One region of the Mycoplana sp. BE70 genome, then DNA from elsewhere that is predicted to be linked to it. Evidence: riboswitches for the same ligand, from Rfam matches in the RefSeq annotation. Region 1 holds a riboswitch; the other holds the start of a gene.
What was found. Region 1 has a riboswitch for thiamine pyrophosphate ahead of thiB (thiamine ABC transporter substrate binding subunit). Riboswitches for the same ligand answer to the same signal wherever they lie in the genome.
Positions count from the first base shown of each region.

Region 2: linked by a shared signal. The riboswitch ahead of thiC (phosphomethylpyrimidine synthase ThiC) and the one ahead of thiB (thiamine ABC transporter substrate binding subunit) in region 1 are both predicted to bind thiamine pyrophosphate.

Region 1 is NZ_JAVDTM010000002.1:146,863-154,530, reverse strand. It holds gene thiP (thiamine/thiamine pyrophosphate ABC transporter permease) at 1-455, opposite strand, end outside; gene thiB (thiamine ABC transporter substrate binding subunit) at 540-1,550, opposite strand; TPP riboswitch at 1,590-1,704, opposite strand; gene J2Y48_RS04100 (thiamine diphosphokinase) at 1,810-2,469, shown strand; gene J2Y48_RS04095 (ABC-F family ATP-binding cassette domain-containing protein) at 2,472-4,298, shown strand; gene J2Y48_RS04090 (hypothetical protein) at 4,380-5,030, opposite strand; gene sdhC (succinate dehydrogenase, cytochrome b556 subunit) at 5,340-5,732, shown strand; gene sdhD (succinate dehydrogenase, hydrophobic membrane anchor protein) at 5,742-6,122, shown strand; gene sdhA (succinate dehydrogenase flavoprotein subunit) at 6,129-7,668, shown strand, end outside.
Region 2 is NZ_JAVDTM010000015.1:95,493-103,160, reverse strand. It holds gene thiD (bifunctional hydroxymethylpyrimidine kinase/phosphomethylpyrimidine kinase) at 348-1,154, opposite strand; gene J2Y48_RS22810 (thiamine phosphate synthase) at 1,151-1,777, opposite strand; gene J2Y48_RS22805 (thiazole synthase) at 1,774-2,547, opposite strand; gene thiS (sulfur carrier protein ThiS) at 2,549-2,746, opposite strand; gene thiO (glycine oxidase ThiO) at 2,743-3,726, opposite strand; gene thiC (phosphomethylpyrimidine synthase ThiC) at 3,729-5,540, opposite strand; TPP riboswitch at 5,632-5,743, opposite strand; gene J2Y48_RS22780 (DUF1403 family protein) at 6,102-6,335, opposite strand; gene J2Y48_RS22775 (DUF1403 family protein) at 6,344-6,616, opposite strand; gene J2Y48_RS22770 (ABC transporter ATP-binding protein) at 6,828-7,668, opposite strand, start outside.

The DNA.
Region 1 (7,668 bases):
GCGAGCGGCAGGTTGAAGAAGACATGCGCGACGAGGATGCCCGCCAGACCATAGATGCTGACGGGATTGTCGAGTCCGAGCGCGCTCAACATTTTGTTGACGACACCCTTCCGCCCCCAGACCTCGATGATGCCGAGAACGGCGACCAATGCGGGCAAGCCAAGGGGGAGGGCGGAAAGCCGGACGATCCAGATCCGGCCGATAAAGGACCGTTGGCGTGCCAGTGCGCTCGCTACCGGAATGGCAAGGGCCACCGACAGCACGGTCGACAGGCCAGCCTGGAGCAGCGTGAACCTGGCGATACGGACGAGATAGCTGTCGAACAGCGTGCCGTACGTGTCGCCTTCGGCGCTGAGCAGCAGCACGGCAGTCGAAATGCCGGCAAACAACAGGATGAAGCCGAGGGCGGCGCCCCCGGCTGCTGTAATCGCTGCTCTTTCGCTGTTCGTGTACATGCAGTGACCCAAGCAACATGTTGGCCGTTCACGCGGGCGATGCCACTCGTCCGCGTGAACGGTCTTTCGGCAGAGGTCAGGCCCTCATTTGGCGCTCATCGCCGACAGCCATTCGTCGATCCAGGCCTTGCGGTTCGCGGCAACCTCGTCGGCGGGGAAAAGGAAGGTGTGCTCGGGCTTCACCAGTTTGCCGAAGGCGTCCGGAAGCGGCTCGCGGGTCGCGCCGACTGGCATCATCCAGTTGGTCTCGGGAATGATGGACTGGAAATCCGGGCCGGTCATGAAGCTGAGGAACTTGCGGGCGAGGTCCGGATCGCTGGCCGCCTTCGTCATGCCGGCGACCTCGATCTGCACGTAGTGGCCTTCGGCAAAGGGGGCCGCCTGGTAGCGCTCGGAGTTCTCCGCCACCATGTGGTAGGCCGGCGAGGTGGTGTAGGACAGGACCATCGGCGCTTCGCCCTTGGTAAAGAGCCCATAGGCCTCGGACCAGCCGGGGGTGACGGTCAGGATGCGATCCTTCAACTTCGTCCACGCCTCGCCCGCCTTGTCGCCATAGACGGCCTTGACCCAGAGCAACAGGCCGAGGCCCGGCGTCGAGGTGCGGGGATCCTCGATCACGATCTTTTCCTTCGGATCGCCCTCGATCAGTTCCTTCAGGCTCTTCGGCGGGTTCTTCAGCGTCTCGGTGTCATAGACCACGGCGAAGTGGCCGTAGTCGTAAGGCAGAAAGGTGTCGTCGACGAAATTGCCCGGCACGGTCAAGCCTTCGGGAGAAAGCTGGTGGGGCACAAACAGCCCCGTCGCCTTGGCTTCAGCCACGAGGTTCGTATCAAGGCCGAGAACGAGATCCGCCTTGGTGCCTTCGCCCTCCAGCTTCAGCCGAGTCAGCAGTTCGACGCCGTCGGCAACGCCGACCCATTCGACCTTGCAGTCGCAGGTCTTCTCAAACTCGGCTGCGACCTTTGCGCCGGGCCCCCATTCGGTGACGAAGCTCTCGTAGGTGTAGATGGTGAGCGTCTTGTCCGCCGCAAGCGCGGGAGAAACGAAAGACGTTGCAGCAAGTAGCATGAAAGATGGAAGAAGTCCTATGCGCATCGGCGCCTCCTTTAGTTCCAAATAAACGGGAATAGGGCGCTGAATGTGCCGTCTAATCCCTCCGCCGGTACAAACCGGATCAGGTTCCGCGGGTTGGCAAATGCCTCTCAGCCGCTGGTCATCTCATAACCGTGCGGCACCCCGTTAGAGCAGGAAGAGCTTTAGTCCGGTGGCGCCGCTTATGCAAGCGGCTGGACGCTGCAGCTTCTTCTGCAAAGGCGTTTCCATTCCCGCTGAACATGCGCTAGACGGTGTGCCCATGACGAACGCCGCCGATCAACTGTTTGTCCTCCTTCTCGGAGGAACCCTTGAACCGACCCCCCGGTTCAAGGCGGCCATTGACGGTGCCCGTTTCATCGCCGCCGACGGCGGCATGCGCCATGCGACGACGCTTGGCATCACCCCCGAAGCCTGGGTCGGCGATTTCGATTCCACCACGCCGCAGGAACTTGCAGCCTGGAGCCATGTTCCGCGCGAGCCCTATCCGACTGCCAAGAACGCGACCGATGGCGAGATTGCCGTCTCGGCTGCGCTTGCACGCGGGGCGCAAAGACTGATCCTCGCGGGGGGGCTCGGCGGCGAGCGCAGCGATCACGCCCTCATGCACTTGCTCCATGCGGCAGCGCTGAAGGCGGACGGCTGCGACATCATGCTGAGCTCCGGGTTGGAGGAAGCCTGGCCGCTGCCTCCGGGCCGCACGACGATCGAATTGCCGGAGAACAGCCTCTTCTCGATCCTCGGCCTGACTGCTCTGTCGGGCCTTTCGATCGAGAACGTGCGCTACCCATTGAACGCGTTCGACCTGCCGTTCGGCTCGTCGCGCACGGTCTCCAACGTGGCGCTCGGCGCCGTCACCTTAACCCTTGATGCCGGGCTGGCCGTGTTGCTCGCCCGACCCTACGATCTTTCAGGAGCCTGATTTTGGCACCGCCCATTCTGAAACTTGACGACATGCTCCTGAGCTTCGGCGGAACGCCGCTGCTGGCCGGTGCGAACCTGCAGGTGGAGCCGGGCGATCGCATCTGCCTTGTCGGCCGCAACGGCTCGGGCAAGTCGACGCTTTTGAAAATCGCCGCCGGCATCGTCGAGCCGCAGTCCGGCGAGGTCTTCCGCCACCCGTCCGCAACCATCCGCTATCTGGAACAGGCGCCGGATTTCGAAGGGTTCGCAACGGTTGCGGCCTACGCTGAAGCCGGTCTCGGCCCCGGCGACGATCACTATCGTGTCACCTATCTGCTGTCGCATTTGGGCCTGACTGGTGAGGAGGACCCGAAGACGCTTTCAGGCGGCGAAGCGCGCCGTGCTGCACTGGCACGCGTGCTTGCGCCGGAACCGGACATCTTGCTCCTCGACGAGCCGACCAACCACCTCGACCTGCCGACGATCGAATGGCTGGAAGATGAACTGACAAAGAGCCGGTCAGCGCTCGTCGTCATTTCGCACGACCGGCGCTTCCTGGAAAAAGTCTCCAATGCCACGGTCTGGCTCGACCGCGGCACGTCACGCCGCCTCGACCGTGGCTTCGGCCATTTCGAGGCGTGGCGGGATCAGGTGCTGGAGGCTGAGGAACTGGAGCAGCACAAGCTCGGCAAGGCGATCGAGCGCGAGGAGCACTGGTTGCGCTACGGCGTGACGGCACGGCGAAAGCGCAACATGCGCCGGCTCGGCGAGTTGCAGGACATGCGTGCCCGCCACCGCGGCCACAAGGGACCGCAGGGCACCGTCCAGGCGACGGCGTCGGATGCGCAGGAATCCGGAAAGCTGGTGATCGAGGCCGACAAGGTCACCAAGGCCTATGGTGAACGGACGATCGTCGCGCCCTTTTCGATCCGCGTCCATCGCGGCGATTGCATCGGCCTTGTCGGGCCGAACGGTGCCGGCAAGACGACGCTGCTGAAAATCCTGACCGGTCAGCTCGCACCCGATAGCGGCACCGTCAAGCTCGGCACCAATCTCGAGATCGCCACCCTCGACCAGCGCCGCGAGGAACTGAACCTGGACGACACGCTGGCGCATTATCTGACGGATGGCCGCGGCGAGAGCCTGATCGTCAACGGCGAGCAGCGCCACGTGACCGGCTACATGAAGGAATTCCTGTTCCAGCCGGAGCAGGCCCGCACGCCGATCCGCAACCTTTCCGGCGGCGAGAGAGCCCGGCTGATGCTGGCGCGGATCCTGTCGCGCCCGACCAACCTGTTGATCCTCGACGAGCCCACCAACGATCTCGACATCGAAACGCTGGACCTCCTGCAGGAGATCGTCGCCGGCTTCTCCGGCACCGTCATCCTTGTCAGCCACGACCGCGACTTCCTCGACCGTACGGTCACGTCAACGATCGCACCGGCCGATCCGGAGGCGCCGGATGGGCGCTGGATCGAATATGCCGGCGGTTACTCCGACATGATGGCCCAGCGCCGCGGCGCAATCGAGGAGCGTCGCAAGGCGGAAAAGGCCGAGAAGGCGAAGAGCGACAATGCGTCCGCTGAAAAGGCCGGGGACAAGGGCAGGGCGAAGCTATCCTACAAGCAGAAGTTTGCGCTGGAGAACCTGCCGAAGGAAATGGACAAGGTGGCGGCCGAAATCGCCCGGCGCGAGGAGAAGATGGCCGATCCGGCGCTGTTCTCGAAGGACCCTGCGGGTTTCAACCGCCTTGCTGCCGAGATGGAAAAGCTGCGTGCGGACCTGACTCGAATGGAAGAAGAGTGGCTCGAACTGGAAATGCTCCGGGAGGAACTGGAGGGGTCATGACCTCTCGGCTCCCCCGGCCGGCTGTGAGCCGCAGTGGTTGTCACAATGCGCGCCAGGAAACAGGAAGCCGGGCGCAAGCCGTCAGGGGCGAATGACGCAGACGCCGGCTTCAAAGCTGCAGCTCGAGGTCTCCGTTTCCGGCGACACGACGATGACCTTGGCGTTGTTGGCGGAACGGACCGAGAAGCCGCCCTGATCGCCCATGCCGTCGCCGTAGCCATCCATGTAGAAGTACATCCCGTTGCCCGGATCGTCATAGGCGGAGATTGAACCGCCGTAGAAGTTGTTGTTGAACCGCTCGCGATCGTCATACTGGCCGGCGTAATAAGGACGGTATGGCCCAGCGTAATAGGGGCGAACGCGATTGCGCAGCAGGTCCGGTTGCCCCACCCAATCCGGGCGGGCGATCTGCCAGTCCCGGCCGAAGCGCCAGTCGTTGCCGAAGCGCCCATCGTGTCTCCGGCGATTGTCCCGGAACAGGTTGCCGCCGACAATATCCCGGCCGAGCACATTGCGATCCCTGTTCCGGTGATGGCGGTTGTCGTCGTTGCGGGCTTGGTGATTACGCCGCCACACCCGAGACGTGTTTCCGCCTGAGACGCTGCCATTGGAAAAGCCGTTGTGGCCGCGGCCGTCATGGCCGTCCCGTGCCGCCGCCGGCATCGCAATGACGCAGGGGACGGCGACGGCGAGCGCGACTGCAATCATGCAGGCTCTTGAAAACAGACTCATTCTGTTTTGCCTCCAGGTTACGCGGAAACAGGTCCACTCAACCAGCTTTGCCTATTTCTGCTGGAAAGTCACGGGTTTGGTTAATGACTAGGTAATAATCGTTAACAATGGTTAACGGGCTTGGAGGACCCTCAATGCCATACTTTTGTCTTAATCGATTAAATTGATTTTGCAGTGCAATGACACTTGTCGTTCCGCATTCCGGCGATTAAACGTCGCTCTCACTGCATTGCGCACAAACTAAGTGCAATTCCGGAGTATAATAGTCCAGTTATCGGGGCAATTCTCCGGGGTTCCGTGAGGGTTCTGATGACGAATGTCACAAAAAGCCGGCCGCTCTCGCCGCATCTTCAAATCTATAAGCCGATCCCGACGATGGTCATGTCGATCATGCACCGCATCACCGGTGGTGCGCTCTATGTCGGCACGGTTCTCGTTGCGTGGTGGCTGATCGCCGCCGCGATGGGCGAAAGCTATTTCAACTGGGTCAGCTGGTTCTTCGGTACCTGGATTGGCAGGCTGATTCTGTTCGGCTACACCTGGGCGCTGTTCCATCACATGCTCGGTGGCATCCGTCACCTGGTCTGGGACACGGGGCGCGGCTACGAGAAGCATTTCTCCACCAAGGTTGCAAAGGCCATGCCGGTCGTCTCCGTCGCCCTGACGGTATTGACCTGGATCATCGGTTATCTGGTGCGCTGAGGAACTGACATGGATATGCGTACACCTCTCGGTCGCGTTCGCGGCCTCGGTTCGGCCAAGGATGGCACCGATCACTTCTGGCGCCAGCGTATGACCGCGGTCGCCAACCTGCCGCTGCTCCTGTTCTTCGTCGGCTTTATCGTCTGCTACGCCGGCGCGCCCTATGCGGAGGTCCGTGCGGCGCTGTCGCATCCGATCGTCGCGGTGCTGATGGGCCTCGTCGTCATCTCCGGCCTGTACCACATGAAGCTCGGCATGCAGGTCATCATCGAGGACTATGTCCATGCAGAGGGCCCGAAGGTCCTGCTGCTCATGCTCAACACCTTCTTTGCGGCGCTGGTCGGCGGGCTCTGTCTCTTTGCCGTCCTGAAGATCGCTTTCGCGGGATAATTCATCATGGCACCGAACTCCTCGCCGGCGACGAACGGCAAAGCCTATCAGTATGTCGATCATGCCTACGACGTGATTGTCGTCGGCGCCGGTGGTGCGGGTCTGCGCGCCACCCTCGGCATGGCCGAGCAGGGCTTCCGCACCGCCTGCATCACCAAGGTCTTCCCGACCCGTTCGCACACGGTCGCTGCCCAGGGCGGCATCGCGGCCTCGCTGCAGAACATGACGCCGGACAGCTGGCAGTGGCACCTCTACGACACCGTCAAGGGTTCCGACTGGCTGGGCGACGTCGACGCCATGCAGTATCTCGCCATGGAAGCGCCGAAGGCGGTCTATGAGCTGGAGCACTACGGCGTGCCGTTCTCGCGCAACGCGGAAGGCAAGATCTACCAGCGTCCGTTCGGCGGCCACATGCAGAACTATGGCGAAGGCCCGCCGGTGCAGCGCACCTGCGCCGTTGCCGACCGCACCGGCCACGCCATCCTGCACACGCTCTACGGCCAGTCGCTGCGACACAACGCCGAGTTCTTCATCGAATACTTTGCGATCGACCTGATCATGTCCCCCGACGGCCGCTGCACCGGCGTCGTCGCCTGGAACCTCGACGATGGCACGATCCATCGCTTCTCCGCCAAGATGGTGGTGCTGGCGACCGGCGGCTACGGCCGTGCCTACTTCTCTGCGACCTCGGCGCACACCTGTACCGGCGACGGCGGTGGCATGGCGGCCCGCGCGGGCCTGCCGCTACAGGACATGGAGTTCGTTCAGTTCCACCCGACCGGCATCTACGGCTCCGGCTGTCTGATCACCGAAGGCGCCCGCGGCGAGGGCGGCTACCTTGTCAATTCCGAAGGCGAGCGCTTCATGGAGCGCTATGCGCCGTCGGCCAAGGACCTGGCCTCGCGCGACGTCGTCTCGCGCTGCATGACGATGGAAATCCGCGAAGGCCGAGGCGTCGGCAAGAACAAGGACCACATCTTCCTGCACCTCGACCATCTCGATCCGGCGGTTCTGCACGAGCGCCTGCCAGGCATTTCCGAGAGCGCGAAGATCTTCGCCGGCGTCGACGTGACGCGCGAGCCGATCCCGGTTCTGCCGACCGTGCACTACAACATGGGCGGCGTTCCGACCAACTTCTGGGGCGAGGTGCTCAACGCCGACAGCGCCAATCCGGGTCGGATCGCGCCCGGCCTGATGGCGGTCGGCGAAGCCGGCTGCGCTTCGGTGCACGGCGCAAACCGTCTCGGCTCCAACTCTCTGATCGACCTTGTGGTCTTCGGTCGCGCCGCGGCAATCCGTGCCGGCGAAGTCATCGACCGCGCCGAGCTGATCCCGGCCCTCGACAAGGCGGCCTGCGACAAGATCATGGACCGCTTCGACCGTTTGCGCTTTGCTGACGGCGGCACGCCGACGGCGGTCCTGCGCGACAAGATGCAGCGCACCATGCAGGAAGACGCCGCCGTGTTCCGCACCCAGGAATCGCTGGAAGCCGGCTGCCGTCGCATGAAGGAACTCTGGGGCGAAATGGCCGACCTGAAGGTCACCG
Region 2 (7,668 bases), on a different contig from region 1:
ACCGGCATCCGCATCATGGAACAGGAGTACGGTGGTGAGATCGCCAAGATCAAGGCCATGATCGCGGCCGGCGATGTCACGTTGTTTCATCAACGCCCGGACAAGGCGTTTGTCTGTGTCCTCAGGTAGTTGCGCCGGTCACGACTTTCCACTGCGCCATTGCGCCATTGCGCCATTGCGCCATTGCGCCATTGCGCGGGACGAGCATCTTTCCAAGATCGTGGCCGCGCCAGTAAGAATTGCAGCTTTTCCTCTAAGGCGTCAGCTTAGAGTGAGAAATCCTGAACTTGCGAGCAAGATTTTGCGATGTCCCCCGGCACGCCATATGTCAAATGAAACCTGACGTATCATCGTTCGCGCCACTGCGAAAAGAAATGATGGACCGGTCCGCGGCCCTGCCCTATCCGGAGATCGCTCCCACCCGTCAGCGCCGCGTGCAGATAAGTTTTTGCGGCCGTAACTCCCGCCAAAATATCATATCCAGTCGCGAAGTGGGCCGCGATGGCGGACGACAGTGTGCAACCTGTTCCGTGGTCATTGAAAGTCTGAAGTCGGGGGGAGCAGAACTGGTGGCTATCCCCGTCCTTAGTTAGCAAGACATCGACGCACTCAATACCTACACCGTGACCGCCCTTGATCAGGACAGCAGGCGCCCCGTTGCTCTGCAAACTGCGGCCCTGGGCGACAACCTCGTCGTGCGTTTCCGCGATCGGCATCCCCGTCAGCATGGCTGCCTCCAAGAGATTGGGTGTAATGAGGTCGACCCGAGGCATCAGTATCGACTTGAGCGCCGCTACAGCGTCATCCCGCAACAGCCTGTCACCCGAGGTTGCCACCATGACCGGATCAAGCACGATCGGCCCGTCATATTTCTGCAAGCTGTCACCAACTGCGCGGATTGTTTCAGCGCGCGACAGCATGCCGATCTTGATGGCGTTGACGGGAAGGTCACTTAGCACTGCCCGCATCTGTGCTTCGATCATCGGCACTGAAACGTCTTCGACCGCGGAGACGCCCAGCGTGTTTTGCGCGGTTATCGCTGTAAGTACACTAGCTCCGTAGACGCCGAGCGCCGAAAACGTCTTGAGATCCGCCTGGATGCCGGCGCCGCCACCACTGTCGGACCCGGCGATCGTGAGTGCGATCGCCGTCATGTCGTCACCTTCAGGCGGTGTCGCCAAGGTGCCGTCGCCGCCAGCCATTGCCGGGTTCGAGCTTCGGGGTTTTGATGCAGGGTGACATCGGTGACGACCGCCGCACATGCCGCCCCCTGCTCAAGCACCACCGGTGCCCGTTCGGCGGTGACGCCGCCAATGGCCACGAGCGGAATAGCGCCGATACGCCGTTTCCAATCCGCCACGCGCTCGACGCCCTGTGGCTGCCATTTCATTTTTTTCAGGATTGTCGGCCAGACGGGACCGAGCGCGACATAATCCGGCTCCGCCGCGATGGCCGTCTCCAGCTCGGAAACGTCATGGGTGGAAACGCCTAGCTTCAGCTCAGCTCTGCGAATGGCAGGGAGATCGGCCTCGGCAAGGTCCTCCTGCCCGAGATGGATGAAATCGCATTGCTCGTCGATCGCAAGTTGCCAGTAGTCGTTGACGATCAGTTGGCAGCCATAGGCAAGGCACACCGCCTTCGACCGACGAATTTCCTGCCGAAGCATCGTTTCCGGCTTATCTTTGATGCGTAGTTGCAGCAGTTTGACGCCCAGCGGCACCAGTCGTTCGATCCAATCAGCGCTGTCAACGATGAGGTAAAAAGGATCGAGCTTCATGAAAAAACCGCCTTGCCGATTACCGGAGTGGATGGGACTGCCATGTCGCGCGGCTCTAGCGGTAGGGCATGATGCGCCACACGGCCCGCGTCGATCGCCAGCGCAAAAGCCTCGGCCATCCCCGCCGGATCGCCCGCCCCCGCGACAGCAGTGTTGAGCAGCACCGCGTCGAAGCCGAGTTCCATGACAGTCGCCGCGTGCGACGGACGGCCGATGCCGGCATCGACGATCAGTGGAATTTCCGGGAAGTTTACCCTAAACGCTTTCAGCCCAGCCGGATTGACCGGCCCCATGGCCGAGCCGATCGGCGCGCACCATGGCATCAGCACCCGGCATCCGGCTTCGAGCAACCGTTCGGCTACGACAAGATCGTCGGTCGTATACGGAAAAATCTCGAAACCATCCTCGCTCAATATCCTGGCGGCTTCAACGAGGCCGAAGACATCGGGCTGCAACGTATCGTGATGGCCGATCACTTCGAGCTTGATCCAGTTCGTGCGAAACACCTCACGCGCCATCATGGCTGTCAAAACAGCTTCCTTGACGCTGTGGCATCCGGCCGTGTTCGGCAGGATCTTGACGCCGAGATCGCGTATCAGCTCGAAGAAGGAGCCCCCGCTTTTGCCGCCGGCGGTCTCCCGCCTCAGCGACACGGTGACGATTTCGGCCTTCGAGCGCCGCACCGCGTCCGCAAGCACGGCTGGAGACGGGTAGCGGGCCGTGCCAAGCAACAGCCGCGAGCGGAACTCGCATTCGTAGAGTTTCAGCATGTCATCCTCCCTGCATGGGGGTCAGGATTTCAATACGGTCTCGCTCACTGATCGCAAAATCGGAGCGATCCTCGCGATGGACCAGTTCGCCGTTTACGGCAGTGGCCAGCCAGTCCCCCTCGTATTCCAGCGCGACCAGCAGCTCGGCGAGCGTGGAGGCAGAAATATCCTGCTCATAGCCGTTGACGATAAAGGTCATGATGCAGTTCTTTCCTTTGTTTCATGCGCGAGGATCAGGCGGGCAACCTCTGCGGCCATGGCCGGCGCCAGAAGAAAACCGTGGCGATAAAAGCCGTTCACATGAATTACGTCGCCATGGTCGGTGACGCGCGGCAGGTTGTCGGGATAGGCTGGACGAATACCGGCTCCCGTTTCGATCAACCGCGCTTCGCCGAAGGCGGGGTGGAGGGCGTAGGCCGCGTTCAGCAGTTCCATGAGGGAGCGGGCTGTGATCGGGCCGGCATCATCGCTTTCGATCATGGTGGCGCCGACCATGAAACGGTTGCGCTCGCGAGGCACGATGTAGATCGGGTGACGCGGATGCAGAAGGCGGACCGCCCGGGAGAGGTGCACATCTGCGGTCTCAAGGCGCAGCATTTCGCCGCGCACGCCGCGGAGATCGGCGAGTCGCCCGATCTGTTCAGCCCCGGTGCAATCAATCACCCGGTCAAAGGGCACGGTTTCGGCATCACCGCTTGACCCAAAGAGGAAGCGCATGCGCGCCTTCTCAAGGCCTGCGGTCAGGGCGGAGAGCGCCTTGCGTGGATCGAGATGCGCCTCCTGGCGGAAGAACAAAGCCTTGCGGAAGCGACCGGTGAGATCGGGCTCCAGCGCTGAGATTGCATGTTCGTCCAGCCATTCCCAACCACTCGTTCGTCGTGCAAAGCGATCGAGTTCGCCGGCATCGCGTCCGCTGGCAACGACCAGTGTACCGCGACGCTGCACATGGCCCGGCAGCGCCGCCTCCCACCAGTCGGCGGCTAGCCGGCCCAACGTCAGCACGGGCTCTTCTGCGCTTTCCCGTTCGCACCAGGGGGCGAGCATGCCGCCTGCAAAGCCGGAGGAACCGAGGCCAACCTTTTCGGCCCGTTCTTGAATGGTGACGTCGAAGCGGTGGCGATAGAGCTGCCAGGCGACCGTCAGCCCGGCGACGCCGGCGCCCTTGACGAGGATGCGCATCGTCATTCTCCGGCCAGCGGCACATAGAGGTCACCACCCTCGCGGAATATTTGGGCCATGGCCTCCAGTCCCTCCTTCTGCGCCTCGGCGCGGATGTCGTGCGAAATCCGCATCGAGCAGAATTTGGGACCGCACATCGAGCAGAAATGCGCGACCTTGTGCGCCTCTTTCGGCAGAGTTTCATCGTGGAAGCAACGTGCGGTATCGGGATCGAGTGAAAGGTTGAATTGGTCTTCCCAGCGAAACTCGAAGCGCGCACGCGACAGCGCATCGTCACGCACCTGCGCCGCCGGGTGCCCCTTGGCGAGATCGGCTGCATGGGCGGCGATCTTGTAGGTGATGACACCCACCTTCACGTCATTGCGATCCGGTAGGCCGAGATGCTCCTTCGGCGTCACGTAGCAAAGCATCGCTGTTCCGAACCAGCCGATCATCGCCGCTCCTATGCCGGAGGTGATGTGGTCGTAACCCGGCGCAATATCCGTGGTCAGCGGCCCGAGCGTGTAAAAAGGTGCTTCGCCACAGACTTTAAGCTGCTTGTCCATGTTCTCCTTGATCTTGTGCATCGGCACATGGCCCGGGCCTTCGATCATGACCTGGCAGTCTTTCGCCCAGGCGATCTGCGTGAGTTCACCGAGCGTTTCGAGTTCGGCAAATTGCGCAGCATCGTTGGCGTCGGCGATCGAGCCGGGGCGCAGGCCATCGCCGAGCGAGAAGGAGACGTCATAGGCGCGGCAGATATCGCAAATTTCCTCGAAACGCTCGTAAAGGAAGCTCTCGCGATGGTGATGAAGACACCACTTGGCCATGATCGAGCCGCCGCGCGAGACGATGCCGGTGACGCGGTTAACGGTCAGAGGGATGTAGTGCAGCCGCAGGCCGGCGTGGATGGTGAAATAGTCGACGCCCTGCTCGGCCTGCTCGATCAGCGTGTCGCGGAAAACCTCCCAGGTTAGGTCTTCGGCAATGCCGTTCACCTTCTCCAACGCCTGGTAGAGCGGCACGGTGCCGATCGGGACGGGAGAATTGCGGATGATCCATTCGCGGATGTTGTGGATGTTACGGCCCGTCGAGAGGTCCATGACGGTATCGCCGCCCCAGCGGATCGCCCAGACCATCTTCTCGACCTCCTCGGCCATGGAGGAGGCGACCGCCGAATTGCCAATATTGGCGTTGATCTTGACCAGGAAATTCCGGCCGATGATCATCGGTTCTGCCTCGGGATGGTTGATGTTGGCGGGGATGATGGCCCGGCCATTCGCGACCTCTTGACGGACGAATTCCGGCGTCACGAAATCGGGGATCTGCGCGCCAAAGCTTTCGCCGTCGCGGACAAGGGCTTCCTTCGCAGCCCTGCGGCCGAGATTTTCCCTGATGGCGATGAATTCCATTTCCGGGGTGATGATGCCGGCGCGGGCATAGGCGAGCTGCGTTACCGCCTTGCCGTCCTTCGCCCGGCGCGGATGGTTGCGGACGGGAAATTCCGGCGTCAGGCGCTCGCCGGTGGCAAAACCGTTGTCCTCGGGGCGGATGTGGCGGCCCTCGTAGCCGTCGGTGTCGCCGCGGGCGGCGATCCAACTTTCGCGCAGCCGCGGCAGGCCGGCCTCGATGGCCACCACGTGGTTGGGGTCAGTATAGGGGCCGGAGGCGTCATAGACGATGACGGGCGGTTCGCCTGAGGTCGGATGCAGCGAGATCTCGCGCATCGGCACGCGGATATCGGGATGCTGTTCGCCGGCAATGTGGATCTTGCGCGAGGCAGGCAAGGCACCGGTCGTGACGGTCGGAGTGAGTTCTTGGGCGGCAATATTCATCGGTGAGGCTCCAATTTTGCGTTTGGAGACCCAGTCCTAGAGCCGGAATGATGGAAGGACGCGGAGGCGGAATCCGGGTCGCGGATATCCCGCCACAGCGCTTGCACCGTCCCTACGCCAGTATGAACTGGATCAGGTTCAACGGGTCACTGCGCGCGATAGCAGAATCTCAGCCCCTTGCCGGGACACCCCTGGTGAATGAAGAAAGGCTATGTCACCCGCGCCGATTGGTCAAGCAGTGTCCAAAAGGGTTTGCCAAATCGGGATAAGGTCGGTTCAAGCCGTCGCAATGGTCGTCAACGCCCGTGGGGCATGCAAACGCCTTCGGATTCGTTCCATATACACGAGGGCTGCCGGCCGTCGCGGCCATCCACGCGTCCCCGTTCGCTGCGGCAAGCGATAGGCCAGCATTTGCCAGGCGGCGGACATAGTAAGCCGAGCTTCCCCACGGCTTGGATGACCGCGTCAGCGCCTTTCGTCCGGACCTTTGGCGCGGCGGTGCGCAGCGTATCGGCGCGCCGCGCAATTTCGCCGGCGGCGTGCAAGGGCGCGCCTGTTCCCTCAGACCAGGGCGAGGCAGACAGCGCGGGCAAAGGTGGGATCACCCGGGCGAACGCGACCCATGCCTCCAAGGGTCTTGAAAGCGGGCTCATACCGCTCGGCCAGCGGCACGGGCCGGTCCCATTCTAGCAGCGCGGCGATCAACAGATCGGCAAGCGCCCAGGTGAGCGGTTCGGCATCCGCCAGCGGCGGCGCGAAACGACCGGATTGCAGCGCGTCGTCGGCGTGGTCCACCGCCCCGGTCAGCCGATCGTCCCAGGCGAGCCCGAAAAGATCGGCGAGCTCGGCGCCGCTTTTGACGAGAAACCGGGCTTTCGCGTCGAAACCCTTTTGTAGGCCAGAAACTCCCGGCCGGCTGGGCCGGGATCGTCGCCGGCCGCGGTCAGCAGAACGGCGTCGCGCAGCACTGTCTCATCCTCGGTGCGGCCCATCAGCCAGACCGCGACGGCGGAACAGTTCAGGGCTTGGCGCGCGCCAGCAGCCGGCCCAGACGGGTGCGGATCGGACAAGATCATCCAGCGATTCCAAGACGATGCCGGCAGAAAAGTCGGAAAAAACCTTGTCCGACTCGCGGCCGCATCAGATAAAAAGTGTCCCCTCCAACATGTGTCGCCGCGGCCAGAATCGAAGAAAAATCCTCGAAAATCCCTTCAATGCTTTGAACGATCGCTCGCGAGTATTCGTGGGTGGTGCATGTTTCGCCTGCGGAAACTCCTCATTCGCCAGTTACATTAGCGCGGAGCGTGGAACATTTTCCGGAAAACCGAGCGTCAAACCGTTTTCGTCGAACCGGTAGACCTGCGATCCGTCAGGGCTTGCGAATATGGTTTGGCCGGACGCCACGGCGTCTTCTATGCCCGTGCGAACCGTGATCTTTTGGCCCTGATCGAGCGCGACATGAACGATGGTTTCCGCGCCCAGATGTTCCACCCTTTCGACATGGCCACCCCACATTCCCGTCTTACGGGAAAGGGAAATGGCTTCCGGCCGCAAGCCGATGGCGTGGGCACCGTATTGTGCAGCCCTTTCACCGTCGATGAAATTCATCTTCGGTGAACCTATAAAGCTAGCGACGAAACGGTTTGCGGGCCGGCGATACAATTCCAGCGGGGTAGCGAATTGCTCGATACGTCCGGCGTTCATCACGGCGATGCGGTCGGCCATCGTCATCGCCTCGATCTGATCGTGGGTCACATAGATCATCGTGCTGCCGAGCCGCTGGTGTAACTCGGAAATCTCCAACCGCATACTGACGCGCAATGCCGCGTCGAGGTTTGACAGAGGTTCATCGAACAGAAAGCCGGCCGGCTGGCGAATAATGGCCCGCCCGATTGCGACGCGCTGCCGCTGGCCACCCGAGAGATTGCGGGGACGTCGTTCCAGATAAGGCAGCAGGTCGAGGCTCTTGGCGACCTCCTGCACGCGCGCGCGAATCGTCGCTGCCTTTTCGCCAGACATTTTCAGCGGGAACCCGATGTTCTGCGCCACCGTCATATGCGGATAGAGGGCGTAGGACTGGAACACCATCGAGAGCTTGCGCTTGCCCGGCGAAGCCTGCGTCACATCT